DNA from 2 places in the Rhizobium sp. L9 genome. Region 1 is predicted to be linked to the other one. Evidence: predicted binding sites of a transcription regulator. Region 1 holds the regulator's gene; the other holds the start of a gene.
What was found. Region 1 encodes PhoB, which activates phosphate uptake and scavenging genes when phosphate is short. Its sites were predicted from a motif close to TGTCATNNANCTGTCAT; they were not measured.
Positions count from the first base shown of each region.

Region 2: a site for PhoB is predicted at 2,036-2,052, ahead of CO660_RS01260 (DUF1045 domain-containing protein). Genes of this name have one in related genera too.

Region 1 is NZ_NWSZ01000052.1:8,135-11,726, reverse strand. It holds gene pstB (phosphate ABC transporter ATP-binding protein PstB) at 1-237, shown strand, start outside; gene phoU (phosphate signaling complex protein PhoU) at 282-995, shown strand; gene phoB (phosphate regulon transcriptional regulator PhoB) at 1,121-1,804, shown strand; gene CO660_RS31405 (GcrA family cell cycle regulator) at 2,406-2,939, opposite strand; gene CO660_RS31400 (aspartate aminotransferase family protein) at 3,362-3,592, shown strand, end outside.
Region 2 is NZ_NWSZ01000002.1:148,412-152,003, forward strand. It holds gene uraD (2-oxo-4-hydroxy-4-carboxy-5-ureidoimidazoline decarboxylase) at 1-215, opposite strand, end outside; gene puuE (allantoinase PuuE) at 215-1,138, opposite strand; gene CO660_RS01260 (DUF1045 domain-containing protein) at 1,253-1,960, opposite strand; gene CO660_RS01265 (FAD-binding oxidoreductase) at 2,075-3,253, opposite strand; gene mnmD (tRNA (5-methylaminomethyl-2-thiouridine)(34)-methyltransferase MnmD) at 3,252-3,592, shown strand, end outside.

The DNA of each region.
Region 1 (3,592 bases):
CCCTGCTCGGCCCTTGACCCGATCGCCACCGCCAAGGTCGAGGAGCTGATCCACGAACTGCGCGAAAACTATACGATCGTCATCGTCACCCACTCCATGCAGCAGGCCGCGCGCGTCTCGCAGCGCACCGCCATGTTCCACCTCGGCAATCTTGTCGAGGAGAACGACACCGACAAGATGTTCACCAATCCGGACGATCCCCGTACCCAGGACTACATCATGGGTCGCTTCGGCTGATCACGGCCATCCGAAGCCTTCCCCTTATTCGAGGACAAAGCCCCATGGCATCGACACATATTTATTCTGCCTATGATGATGATCTGAAGTTCCTTTCCAGGCGGATTTCCGAAATGGGCGGCCTGGCCGAACAGATGGTCGCCGAATCCGTCCGGGCGCTGGTCAACGGCGATACCGCGCTGGCGCAGAAGGTCATCTCAGACGACGTGATCCTCGATCACACCGAGCGCGAAATCGGCGACAAGGCGATCGTCACCATCGCCCGCCGTCAGCCGATGGCGGCGGACCTGCGCGAAATCATGGGTTCGATCCGCATCGCCGCCGATCTCGAACGCGTCGGCGACCTTGGCAAGAACACCGCCAAGCGCGTCATCGCCGTGCAGAGCACCGGCGTGCCCCGCAAGCTCGCCCGCGGTCTCGAGCATCTCTCCGAGCTGGCGCTTGTCCAGCTCAAGGAAGTGCTCGACGTCTATACGACACGCGCTGCCGACAAGGCGACCGCCATCCGCGAACGCGACAACGAGATCGACGCCATGTACACCTCGCTGTTCCGCGAGCTCTTGACCTACATGATGGAAGATCCGCGCAACATCACGAGCTGCACGCATCTGCTCTTCTGCGCCAAGAACATCGAGCGCATCGGCGACCATGCCACCAACATCGCCGAGACGATCTACTACATGGCAACAGGCGCCCAGCCGGAAGGCGATCGCCCGAAGGATGACAGCGCCAACACCGTCGGCGCCGCGACGGAATAATCCTTCCAAGATTGCGTGCGCCCCCGTTCGGGGCGCGCAAAGAGGTCGCAGCCAATTTCTGAATTTGCGCAGGACGCCTGCTTAGACCCCCAGTTTAAGGCTTGTGCGCGAGGAGACGGACACGCATGATCCCGAGAGTCGCAGTTGTTGAAGACGAGGAAGCGCTCAGCGTGCTCCTTCGCTATAATCTCGAAGCCGAAGGCTTCGAGGTCGATACCATCCTGCGCGGCGACGAGGCCGAAATCAGGCTTCAGGAGCGCACGCCCGACCTGCTCATCCTCGACTGGATGCTGCCCGGCGTCTCCGGCATCGAACTCTGCCGGCGCCTGCGCATGCGGCCGGAAACCGAGCGACTGCCGATCATCATGCTGACGGCGCGCGGCGAGGAGAGCGAGCGTGTGCGCGGACTGTCCACCGGCGCCGACGATTATGTCGTCAAGCCCTTCTCGACCCCCGAACTCGTCGCCCGCGTCAAGGCGATGCTGCGCCGTGCCCGACCTGAGGTGCTGTCCTCGGTGCTGAAATGCGGCGATATCGAGCTCGACCGCGAAACCCATCGCGTCCACCGCAAGAGCCGCGAAGTCCGCCTCGGCCCGACCGAATTCCGCCTGCTGGAATTCCTGATGTCGTCGCCGGGCCGGGTCTTTTCCCGCTCGCAGCTGCTCGACGGCGTCTGGGGTCACGACATCTATGTCGACGAACGAACCGTCGACGTCCATGTCGGCCGCCTGCGCAAGGCGCTGAACTTCTCCAACATGCAGGACGTCATCCGCACCGTCCGTGGCGCCGGCTATTCGATGGAAGCCTAAGGCTGAGAGAGTGTGTGGGGTGGGCGTTCCCGCCAAACGCACGGCAGTACGGCTTGTGAGGCTCCCCTGCCGTCGTCGATCGCAGCCGCTTCGTCGCCAGCGTCATTGCGCCGGCGAGGCTTATGCATCTCGGCACCACCTTTCCACCGCGCCTGCAGAGCCGACTTGTCCCGGCATCACCTCGCCTCCGTCATCCCAGGGCTTGACCCTGGGATCCATGCGGCCGGCGCTGCGGGAACAGGGATGCATCCAACTGCAGGGAAATTATGAAAGCCGAGTGCTTGGCCGTGGATCCCAGGGTCAAGCCCTGGGATGACGGAGCGCGTGGTTGGCGCTCTCGCCAAACGCGCCGGTGGTGCAACCTGTAGCACCCGTTTTTGCCGCCGATCCATCGCCGCTGCAGAGCGGTCGCGCCATCGCCGCTGCAGAACCAGCTTCATCGCACTGGCGTGGCCTATCTGTCCAGGCACCACTTCTCCTCCAAGCCCCGGGATGACGGAGTGTGGGGTTGGCTTGGTTGCTAAACGCAAAGGTCACTTCCCCAATCGAATAAAAAACGGGCCACTCGGCCCGTTTCCCGTTCTCAGCAATACCTGTCCGCTCAGCTGACCCGTGCTGCCGCCCGGCGCCTTTCGTTGATCGGCTGATAGGCAAGCTTCTGATGATAGCTGCAATAGGGCGAATTGTCCGGGGACTCGCAGCCGCAGAAATGGAAATCTTCCTTGAGCGGGTCGCCGACCGGCCATTTGCAGGTGCGTTCGGTGAGCTCCGTCAGGCCGAGGCGGCGAGAAATCGGCACGACCACATTGCCGGCCGGCACATATTCCATTTCCTCGACGGCATCGACTTCGATCTCTTCCTTCAGCATCGTTGCGCCCTGTTGACGGGTCACGGTGCGGGTGGTGATCCGGGAGGCGTAATTCGGCGCGCGCGGCGCGGATGTCTGGCGCTTCGGCGTGCGCGCCGCGGTGGCCGTGCCGCCGGCCTTGGCGCGGCCGGGAAGGCTGAGCCTGTGCACCTTGCCGATAACGGCGTTTCGGCTGACGCCGCCAAGCTGCGCAGCAATCTGGCTGGCGCTCAGTCCTTCGGCCCAAAGCTTCTTGAGTTTCTCGACCCGCTCGTCTGTCCAGTTCATGCCCTGTCTCCACCTTTTGCGTTGGTGATGGCAGAATCCCTCACCGTTGTCCCGGAAGCCTCCGAAACAAGAAACGCTTGATCAATTTTGGTGACTAGTTCCGCCGCATGCAGTCTAGTAATTGAACTTTAACCTAGTGTGAGGCTGACTCCGTGACAAGAGTCGCGGGAATCCGGATGAATCGAATTTCAAGTTTTCCCCAACTTGCTGCCTCTGCGTGGCATTTCTGCAATAATGCCTGTTGAAGGCCGAAAGTTGCCGCTGCACAAGCCTGCTGCATAGGCTAAGGCGCCAGTTTTGTTGACATTGCAGCGCGAAAAGGAAATAGTACCGCTCGCCGCCGAAAGGCGGCATTTTTGATTTTTTGGACCTGGTGTTAGCCGGAGTCCGTGCAAGACAACATTGAACGGGAGACCCGCGCCATGGCTGAAGCCGCGCCGCTTTATGACACCTATTCTCGCGCCCCGCTGCGGTTCGAGCGAGGCGAGGGCGTATGGCTGATCACCGAGAGCGGCGAGCGTTATCTCGATTTCGGCGCCGGTGTCGCCGTCACCTCCGTCGGCCATGGCAACCCGCATGTGGTTGCGGCGCTGAAGGAGCAGGCCGACAAGGTCTGGCACCTCTCCAACATCTATGAGATCCCCGGCCAGGAG
Region 2 (3,592 bases), on a different contig from region 1:
ATCGCCAGACGCCCGGCAAGATCGGGATGGGCACGCAGCACGCCGAGACGCTCCTCCCGGCTTGCTGCACGGAAGACGGCGGCAAGAGCCGCATGCACGCCTGATGTCGTCAAAGGCTCCCTCAGACCCCCGGCGTCATAGGCGCGTTCGGCGATGAAAGGCGAATGCTCGAAGACGCCGCCGAAGCGGGAAACGAAATCCTCGCGCGACAACATCAGAGCGCATCCGGCTGATGATTCTTGTGCCAGTGCTCGGCGATCTCGATGCGGCGCGGAATCCAGACCTTGTCATGCTTCAACACATATTCGATGAAGCGCTTCAGAGAGGCTGCCCGGCCCGGACGCCCGACGAGGCGGCAATGCAGGCCGACCGACATCATCTTCGGGCTGCCGTCCTTGCCTTCCTCGTAAAGCGTGTCGAAAGCGTCCTTGAGATAGGTGAAGAACTGGTCGCCGGCATTGAAACCCTGCGGTGTGGCAAAACGCATGTCATTGGTTTCGAGCGTATAGGGGATGATCAGGAAGGGTTTCCCGTCGACGCCCTTCACCCAGTAAGGCAGGTCGTCGGCATAGGAATCGGAGGAATAGAGGAAACCGCCCTCTTCCTGCACCAGTCGCAGCGTGTTGTCGGAAGGCTTTCCTTGATACATCCCGAAAGGCCGCTCGCCGGTGAGTTCGGTGTGCAGGCGCACGGCTTCGAGGATATGCTTGCGCTCGAGATCCTCGGGGAAATCCTTGTATTCCAGCCAGCGATAACCGTGGCTGGCGATCTCCCAACCGGCCTCCTTCATGGCCGCGACGGCTTCGGGGTTGCGCGCCATCGCCAGCGTCACGCCATAGACGGTCGCCTGCACCTTGAGACCCGTGAACATCCGCCAGAGCCGCCAGAACCCGGCGCGCGAACCATACTCGTAGATCGATTCCATGTTGAGATTGCGCTGCCCCGGCCAGGCCGCCGCACCGACAATCTCCGACAGCAGGTTTTCGGAAGCCGGATCGCCTTCGAGGATGCAGCTTTCGCCGCCCTCCTCGTAATTGATGACGAACTGCACGGCGACGCGGGCGTCGCCCGGCCACTTCGGATCGGGCGTCTGACGCCCGTAGCCGACGAGATTGCGCGGGTAGGTCTCGGATACCATCAAATCACCTTCTGAAAAGACGAAGGAACGGTATCATCCGCAGCCGGAATGTCGAGACGGAAACTGCATAGGAGAATTTCTCTTTTCAACACAACGACTTAGATCGACATCTGCTCAGGCGATCCTGCGCGCGCTGACCTTGCCCATCGGGTGGAGCGAGTGAACGCGGAAGGGACCGCCAGTGCCCTCCTCGATCATCAAAGCCACATTCGAAACGATCACCGGCTCCCTCAAGACGGACTCGAAGATCGTTCCCAGCACTGGCTCGATGCGGGGCATGTCGATCGTGTTGATGGGGCCTGTCACCGGCATATGGAAGCGGAACTCCTCCATCACATAGGGATTGCCCCAACGATGCAGATTGGCGAATTGCGCCGCCGACAACCCGTCTGGATCGCTGCGTTCGATATCGGCTTCACTCAGCGGCGCCCGGAAACGATCGAACTCCTGAACGATCGCCGAAGCCAGATACTGGATCCGCTCACAGGGGGCGCTCGGCACCAGGCTGTAGAAATTGCCGAGCCGGGCGATTTCGAGACCTGGGATCTGGAAGGGAGCATATGTTCCGGCAAAACGCATGAGGTCGCGCAGGAGTTGCGATTCGGACGTCTCGGCGGAGAGGTGAAAAGGCGCTTTCAGAACGCCGTGAAAACCATAGCGCCGCGGCACCGCAGTATAAAAGGCGATCTCATGAATGCCGAGGCCGCGGACGGCCGGAGGCTCCACCATATCGCCTGAAAACACGTTTCGGCCAAGCCAATTAGCGGCCACGAGCGACAAGGGGTCGCTCGCCGGAGGCGTAAAGCAAATGGCATAGCGCATGCAATTTCCTCCATGAAGGAAGTGAGCGCCGGGGAAATCCGGCGCTGCCGATGCGCAAGCAGATAGGTGATTTGCATGACAGAATAACGAAACGCAGCTGTATCTAATTCACGTTTAACGTGAAGCGACAGCGATATGGCTTGATATCGCGAAGCTTTCCGGCAGCGAAAATTCGCAATCTGTGTCGCCTGCCATACAAACCGCAGCCTCCGCCAGCCGATGGGCCAGCCCGAAGCTCACCTTGAAACCGCCGGTCAGTGCGATTAGTCGGGGATGGATGGGATGGCGGCCGATCATTGGATCGCGGTCGATGGCTTTCGGGCGAAGCCCCGCCCAACGTTCGATGACAGGGGCGCTGCGGAGCGCCGGCACGATCGCCCGCGCCGCCTCGATCAACGCGTCGAGCTGTGCATCGGTCGAGAGGGGGTCGTCGAAACGGTTCTCGCTGGTGCTGCCGACCGCCGCATGCCCCCCCTCATGCGCGACGACATAGAGTCCATCGAGGAAGATCGTCGGCAACGCCGGGTCGACATCTGCTTTCAATAGAGCCGCCTGCCCTTTCACCGACTGGCCGAGCGGCTGCTTCAAGCCCGGCGTCAGCCGCTGCAGCGCGGGAAAGGACTGATGGCCGGCGGCCAGGATGCAGCGGCCGAACGTGATGATTTCGCCGCCGATCTCGGCCGTCCCGCGATCGGGATTGAGATCAGCGACAACAGCATTTTCCATGATGCGCACATGTTTTGCCCGCCGCAGCAATGCGATGAGCGCTGAGATCAAGGAGCGGGGCGCAACACGGGCGGCGAGCGTATCGTGCACGAAGCCACTTTCGCCGGCAGATGCGTCAGGCCAACCATCGACCGGCGGCCTGTCGATGACATGCCAGTGGAAGCGGCGTTCGCCGGTCCGCCAATGGCGCTCGGAATCTTCGGAATGGCCGCGGGCGATGCGGTTGAGATGCGGTTTCGGCAACGGGATCAGCCGCCCCGACCTGTTGTAGCCGGCCGACAGCCCGGTTTCTGCTTCAAGCGCCGCAATTTCGGTTTCGAGCGAGACCAGCGCATCGAACTGGAATTGCTTTTTCTCCGACCACCGGTCCGGCATATGCGGCATCAGCGCGCCGAGCAGTCCGCCGCTCGCGCCTCCGCCCAGTCTGCCGGCGTCGGCGAGGACGGTGCTGATACCGCGGCGTTCGGCATGAATGGCCGCCCAGAGACCCATGATGCCGCCGCCGACGATCAGCAAGTCGCAAGAAGATTGACCGGACGTCGGCTGAGGACTATCGGCTTTTTCCATGAGAGACGTGAACCCCGATGAGATTGGCGCGGGCGCGCCGCAGCCGCTCGAATGGCGCGACGGCGATATGCCCTATTCCACCGCCTTTGGCGATCATTTTTATTGCCAGACCGATGGCCGTCTGGAATGCGGCCATGTCTTTCTCGCCGGCAACGGCCTGCCGGAGCGTTGGCACGGCCAGCGGGATTTTGCCATCGGCGAACTTGGCTTCGGCACCGGCCTGAACTTCGCCGAGACCTGGCGGCAGTGGAAGCTCCATCGCGCAGACGGCCGGCACCTGCATTTCATTTCCTTCGAACTCCATCCGATGCGCGGTGAAGAGATCGGCCGGGCGCTCTC